DNA from 3 places in the Clostridium sp. DFI.1.208 genome. Region 3 is predicted to be linked to each of the others. Evidence: predicted binding sites of a transcription regulator. Region 3 holds the regulator's gene; each other region holds the start of a gene.

Region 1 (2,275 bases), on a different contig from region 3:
CCAGCTTCATTTCCTTCAGATCCATGTTTAAATCCTTGGAGTAGAAGTTTGCTCCTGTCAGAATTGCAATGTCCTTCAGAATTTCCTTCTGGTTGTCACCGAAGCCAGGTGCCTTGGTAGCTACCACATTGAAGGTACCACGCAGCTTGTTTACAACCAATGTGGAAGTAACTTCATTTTCAATATCATCTGCAATCAGCAGCAGCGGTTTGTTTGTCTGTACTACCTGCTCCAGAACCGGTAGAATTTCCTGTACATTATTGATTTTCTGATCAGTAATCAATACATATGCATTTTCCAGCTCAGCCTGCATTTTTTCATGATCGCTTACCATGTATGGAGATACATAGCCCTTGTCATACTGCATACCTTCGCTGATTTCCAGCTCCGTATCAAATCCATTGGATTCATCAACGGAAATCACACCATTGCGTCCAACCTTTTCCATTGACTCAGCGATGATTTTACCGACTTCCTTGCTTCCGCTGGAAATAGCTGCAACGCTTGCAATATCATTGCTTGTTTCCACCTTACGGGATTTTTCCAGGATATGCTTTGCTGCTTCCTTGCTTGCATATTCAATACCCTCTCTCATCAGGACTGGGTTTGCTCCCTTTTCCACCTGACGAAGACCGTTGCTAATCATGCTCTGTGCCAGAATTGTTGCTGTGGTTGTACCATCACCGGCAGTATCGTTGGTTTTATTCGCAACCTCATATACCAGCTTAGCACCCATATTCTCAAACTTGTCTTCCAACTCGATTTCCTTTGCGATGCTGACACCGTCATTGGTAATCAGCGGTGATCCGTATTCTTTCTCCAAAACGACATTACGTCCCTTTGGTCCAAGTGTTACACGTACTGCATCTGCCAGTACATTCACACCATTCAGCATTGCTGTTCTTGCATCCTTTGAAAAACGTACTTCTTTTGCCATGTTCCTTACCTCCTGTTATGTTTTATGCTAATACTGCTAAGATATCTTCTGCTTCAATAATAATGTATTCTTCTTCGTCCAGCTTTACATTCGTACCAGAGTACTCTTTATATACCACCTTGTCATTCTCTTTGATATCAGCCTTGCTTTCAGGACCGATTGCTACCACCGTTGCGTAGCTTGGTACATTTTTTGCGTTGTCAGTCAGGATAATTCCGCTCGCTGTCGTCGTTTCCTTCTCTGCCTTTTCTTTCTTCAAAATGACGTTATCGTGTAATGGTTTCAACATATAAAAATACCTCCTTGTCTTTTAGCACTCGCAGTTGTTAACTGCTAACACATACTATTATACTCAAATTTAGCACTTTGGCAAGAGGATTGCTAAAAAAAGATGAGAAAATTTTTATTGCAAATTCCGGATGCTGGAATTTTACAGCATTTCGGTAAATTCTGTAAGCCTCTTACAAGGCTTATTCGCACTATTCTATGCTAGAGCCGCCCTGTATATGCAAAAGAATCCGTCTCGCATAACGGATTCTTTCACTTGAAATTTACCTCTTTGCTTTTTACAAATAACGATTTCTACTTCTACATGTTATTTACACCCCATGCCATCAACCCCCTGCTGTTTGAACGAAGGTAATGGTGATAAAGCCAATCATGGGGTTACTTAGTATAGGCAGCTTCCTTTAATGTGATTGCAAACTGCTTCAGGAATAGTGCAATATCCTTTTGCACATCCCTCGCCTTTTCAAAGCGAATATTTTGGCGTTCCCAGGTTTTTTGTGCTATCTGTACACTTGGAATACCCAGCTTTTCAACGGTTGCTGTTTCAACAGCCTTGGCAATAGAAGCATCATCTGCTTTTTTCACAAATTCCTCTGCCTCTTTTTTGTATGCAGCAACCTTATCCTCACTGCCCTTTTTAATGAATAATGCAGCCTGTGGATATCCGCTTTGCTCCATCTTGTTTGCTTCCTTATATTCCTTCTGCAAATCCTTCAAAACCTTGAGCTCGATTCCTTTTTCCTTCGCCTTTGCAATGGTGGCTGTAGCGGCAGGCTCCGCCAAAAGACCAACAGCAGCCTTTTTACTCAGCAGCTGCGCCTGCACTTCATTTGCAGAATTGAAATAGCGGATTTCAGGCGTAAGTGTAGACAGCTCTATACTGCTTTCTAATACCTTTTGTGGAACAGCCTGTTCACCAAAGGCCGCAAACATTCCCTCTTTCTGTAAAGCCGCTTCATCACTCCCTATAATGTAGAGATTTCCCCATGTGACTACAGAATCCAGGAGATACTCGCTCTTATCCTTGGACAACAGCGCTGCTCCCAGATT
Region 2 (2,275 bases), on a different contig from region 3:
CGAAACGCCCAGAAATCTCGTCCGACATGATTGAACACCCCATCCAGTACGATACGGATATCCGCGGCATGCAGCGCATCGCATACCTTTTTGAAATCTTCGTTTGTTCCCAGGCGATGATCCAGTATGCGGTAATCGCTTGTATCATAGCCATGCTCATGGCTTTCAAAGACCGGTCCCAGATACAGGGCATTGATTCCCAGCGTTTTCATATGGGGAATCCAGTCAGCCACCTTGTGTATGGAATGTGTGATCTTTTCCTCATGATACTGTGCTGCGCCAACAAAGCCCAGCGGATAAATGTGATAAAATACTGCTTCTTTGATCCAGCTTGTCATAACTTCACCTCTGCTAATAGTATACCACGGAAGCGGGAAGGCAAAAAGAAAAAGGATGCTTTTTACGCATCCTTGACACATTTATTCTATTGGAATAAAGCGTTTTTCTTCAACCTTGCGGCTTTCCTCCTTCGGGAAGGTGATTTTCAGCTCACCGTTCTCAAAGCTTGCGCGGATATCCTCTTCACGGATTGCATTTCCTACATAGAAGCTTCTTGCGCAGGAACCGCTGTAGCGCTCCTGACGGATAATGTTTCCTTTGTCATCCTTCTCTTCATTGGAACTGTTTTTTGCGGCTGTAATGTTGAGGTATCCATCCTTTAACTCCAGATGGATGTCTTCCTTCTTATAACCAGGCAGCTCCATGTCCAGCAGATAGTTACCGTCTAGCTCACGAACATCTGTTTTCATGCAGCTGTTGCTCTTTGTGAAAAACGGATCCTTCCACATGTCTTCAAATGTGTCTGTAAATACGTCTGGTAAAAATCTCATCATAAAGTCCACCTCTTTCTATCATATTGTATGAATCAGATTTTTCAGATGTGTACAAATATCTGCGGGATGCAACTCAGTATCCATCGCCTCGATTCCGAAAACCATGTCCTGCAGGTATCCTACCTCATCTTCACTGTTATTATATCACATAATTTAGCACTGTCAAGCGCCGAGTGCTAAAAAGATGATTTTTTTCTATCGTATCCTGTGCTTTTTTATCACAGTCTGTTGGATGCACCAGCGGGATTACGGCGCTGTTCTGTTTTATGCTTTACAGGGGCTTGCGGAATGTGGATGCATTGTATATAATGATGAAAAAGAAGGGAAGAAAACGTTATGGCAGCTGTTCTATTTCTGGCGTTAAGCATAGGGATGTTTTATATTGCAGTGGAGCTGGGCGTACGGAAACGCAGGACATTTCTGCATGATTATCATTATCAGAATCTGAAGGAAGAGGATAGCGCCGCCTATCTGCAGCTGATGGGAGTCGGGTTCGCTGTGCTGGGGGTGTGCTTTGTCAGCTTTGCTGTGCTCCTGTACCTGAATGTGCTCTCCCTGCCGGTATTGCTTAGCGGTCTGTCTTTGGGAATCGGTATTATGTTCTATGCCCAGTATCGCTATAATGGAGGAATCTTCAGCTAAAGTAACATAATGGATGTGCTATGGCAAAAATGACAGGGAAAGCGGTTTTACATAGTGATTGAAACTGCGAGAGCCTTGCATGAAACAGCTGCACGCTGTCATGCCTGCACCCTATGCGAAACTATCATAAAAAACAGACGTGCTGTCTGTTTTTTACATCGTTTTTTTCGGTTTCGTTTACTCTACGCTTTATGCGATACTGCTAATTTTCCCTTGTATAAATGGTACGTCCCTCTTTGATGGTTTTCATAACCTGAATATCACGAAGCTTCATTGGGTCAGCCTGCAATGGGTCTTCACTCAGAATCACCAGATCTGCCAGCTTCCCGGCCTCCAGTGTACCCTTGCGATCCTCTTCAAAATACTGGTAGGCTGCGTTAATGGTCACAGCCTTCAATGCTTCCAGAACACTGATGCGCTGCTGTTCACCAAGCACGATTCCATTCTTTGTAATACGATTGACCGCTGTCCATACACTTTCCAGCATATCCGGCAGAATTACCGGGGTATCCTGATGGAAGGTGAAGGGAATGTGATTTTGCAGGGCACTGGCGGTACAGGAAATGTTTTCTGCCCGCTGCTTTCCAAAATTAACAAGGTGTACATCCCCCCAGTGATATACATGGGCAACGAAATAGCTCGGCATGACACCAGTTTCCTTTAGCTGCGGCAGCTGATCCGGACGCAGGGTCTGAGAATGTACCATGACCGGACGGGTATCTGTGGTTTTCTGTCTGCTGTGATGAAAGCCATTCAGCATCTGCTGGCTGGCGGCATCTCCATTGCAGTGCACCAGCAGC
Region 3 (2,275 bases):
ACCCTCCTGATTCAGGATGTGCACCAGCTGCTGGTAAATCATCTCAAAGCCCTTGGCGTAGTTTTTGATGTTTTGATCATCGACCTTGACATCCAGCGCACGCTCCAGGTTATCCAGAACCGGCAGAATTTCCATCGCAAAGCTTTGGATACGGTACTTGCGAACATTATCGCTTTCACTCTGCAGACGCTTCTTCAGATTTTCTGTATCCGCATACGCCTTGAAATAGGCATTTTTGTTTGCGGCTGCCTCTTCCTTCAGCTTTACGATTTCCTCTTCCAGTTCCTCAATTTTTTTCTTCTTACCGAATTTTGCGGATTTTTTATCTTCCTTTTCCGCATCCTTCGCATCCTTTTTTTCTGCCTTGGCAGCATCCTGCGCCGTCTTTGCTTCTTCGCTTTGCTCGGCAGTCTTTGCTTCCTCGTTTACAATTTCTTTTTCTTCCTGCATGATGACCTCCTTATCGATTTTCACTTCTGTATAAATCTTCGATTACTTTGCTCATATATTCCATAAGGGCAACGACACGGCTGTACTGCATGCGGGTAGGTCCCACGATCATCAGTTCCCCTTCTTCATCCTCGTTCAGCTTAAACTTACTGGATACCACGGCAACATTATTGACCTGAATCAATTCATTGTCTCCGCCGATTTCAATGGCGACATCGCCCTCATGATTGGCCAGCTGTCGAAACAAGCTGCTGTCCTCCAGCATTTTCATAAGCTCCTTCAGCTTTTCGATATCTGCAAATTCCGGCTGATACAGCATATTGCTTTGTCCGCTGCAGTATACATGGTCGGTTGCAAACCGCATGAACGCATTGACGAAGGCTTCAAACAGCACCTCGTGACGGGCAATATGACTGGCCAGCAGCGGCTCAATCTGCTGCATGCGCTCCACCACCTCATTGATTGGTGTGCCGCTCAGCTTGTCATTGAGCAGATTACAGCAGGTTTTGATATCCTCAACGCTCACGGCTGTATTGAAGTGGAATGTCTTGTTCTCCGTATGTCCGTGATCCGTGATGAAGACTGCAACCGCACTGGTGTCACTGAGTGGAAACAGCTGTATGTGCTGCAGCGTCTGATAACGGCTCTCCGGGCCTAAAACGACAGAGGTCAGCGAGGTCATCTGGGATAGAATATCACAGCTTTTCCTGACGATTTCATCCATCGAATAATGACGCTCCTGAAACACGGCCTGCAAAGAATGCTTGACACCGTCATCCAGCTCCCGCTCCATCAGATTTTCAACATAGAATCGATATCCACGGCTGCTGGGAATACGACCGCTGGAGGTATGTGTCTTCTCCAGCAGACCCAGATCCTCAAGCGCAGCCATCTCATTGCGGATGGTGGCACTTGAACAGTTGAAATCCAGCAGGTCCATCAGTTTTTTGGAACCGACAGGTTCGGCTGTCCGGGTGAACTCATCTACAATGGTTTTAAAGATCGCCGTCTGGCGTTTTGTAAGCATATGGTTCACTCCTTTCTAGCACTCAACCTCTATGTCTGCTAATAGTATATTCCAATATTTTAGCACTGTCAACCATTTAGTGCTAAAATCCATAAAAATTGTCCTTCATTTTTAAAAATATCTTAAAAAATGTGCTTTGCTTTGCTGGAATGTCAGAAAATGCACATGTTCACGCAAATGGATTGCCAAGTGCCCTCGCTTGCTATATACTTTTCCCAGGGCAAACCTGGCAACACACACATATACTATAAATATATAAGAAAAGAAAGAAGGAATGATCATATGAATTATATTCAATGGAATTACGAGGATGAGCTGCTTGCAGGTACTACGCTGCGCAACCCCTCCCTGCCGGAAAACAATAACATGGCACTGCACGCCTGCATGCGAAAAGAGGATGTTTTAAGCAACCGCGATGCCCTGTCACAAGCACTCCATATAGCGCCGTCACAATGGACCTTTGCCATGCAGACGCACTCCGATCACATCCACGAGGTAACCGCTGCTGACGCCGGCAGAGGCTATCAGGTCTATGAGGAGGGAATCGCGGATTGTGATGCACTTTATACAAAGGAAAGGAATATCGCAATCGGTGTCTTTCATGCAGACTGTGTACCGGTACTGCTGTATGATCCCTTTACCGGGATCATTGCCGCCATTCACAGCGGCTGGCAGGGTACCGTACAGGAAATCACACGCAAAACCGTAAGCCTGCTCATACAGAAGGAGCATGTTGATCCTGCACACCTGATGGCTTATATCGGCCCTGCTATCGCATATCGAAGCTTTGAAATCCAA

The links. The regulator HrcA, encoded in region 3, represses chaperone genes, less so after heat shock. The targets are predictions, from matches to a motif close to TGTTAGCACTCNNNNNNNNNGAGTGCTAACA.
Region 1: a site for HrcA is predicted at 1,246-1,276, ahead of NE665_RS04705 (co-chaperone GroES). Genes of this name have one in related genera too.
Region 2: a site for HrcA is predicted at 985-1,015, ahead of NE665_RS18700 (Hsp20/alpha crystallin family protein). Genes of this name have one in related genera too.

The regions. Positions count from the first base shown of each region.
Region 1 is NZ_JANGCA010000006.1:70,180-72,454, forward strand. Features, by position in the region: gene groL (chaperonin GroEL) at 1-937, opposite strand, end outside; gene NE665_RS04705 (co-chaperone GroES) at 960-1,226, opposite strand; gene NE665_RS04710 (hypothetical protein) at 1,604-2,275, opposite strand, start outside.
Region 2 is NZ_JANGCA010000047.1:18,552-20,826, forward strand. Features, by position in the region: gene NE665_RS18695 (DUF1653 domain-containing protein) at 1-338, opposite strand, end outside; gene NE665_RS18700 (Hsp20/alpha crystallin family protein) at 420-833, opposite strand; gene NE665_RS18705 (hypothetical protein) at 1,170-1,475, shown strand; gene NE665_RS18710 (amidohydrolase) at 1,678-2,275, opposite strand, start outside.
Region 3 is NZ_JANGCA010000008.1:27,009-29,283, forward strand. Features, by position in the region: gene grpE (nucleotide exchange factor GrpE) at 1-450, opposite strand, end outside; gene hrcA (heat-inducible transcriptional repressor HrcA) at 461-1,477, opposite strand; gene pgeF (peptidoglycan editing factor PgeF) at 1,760-2,275, shown strand, end outside.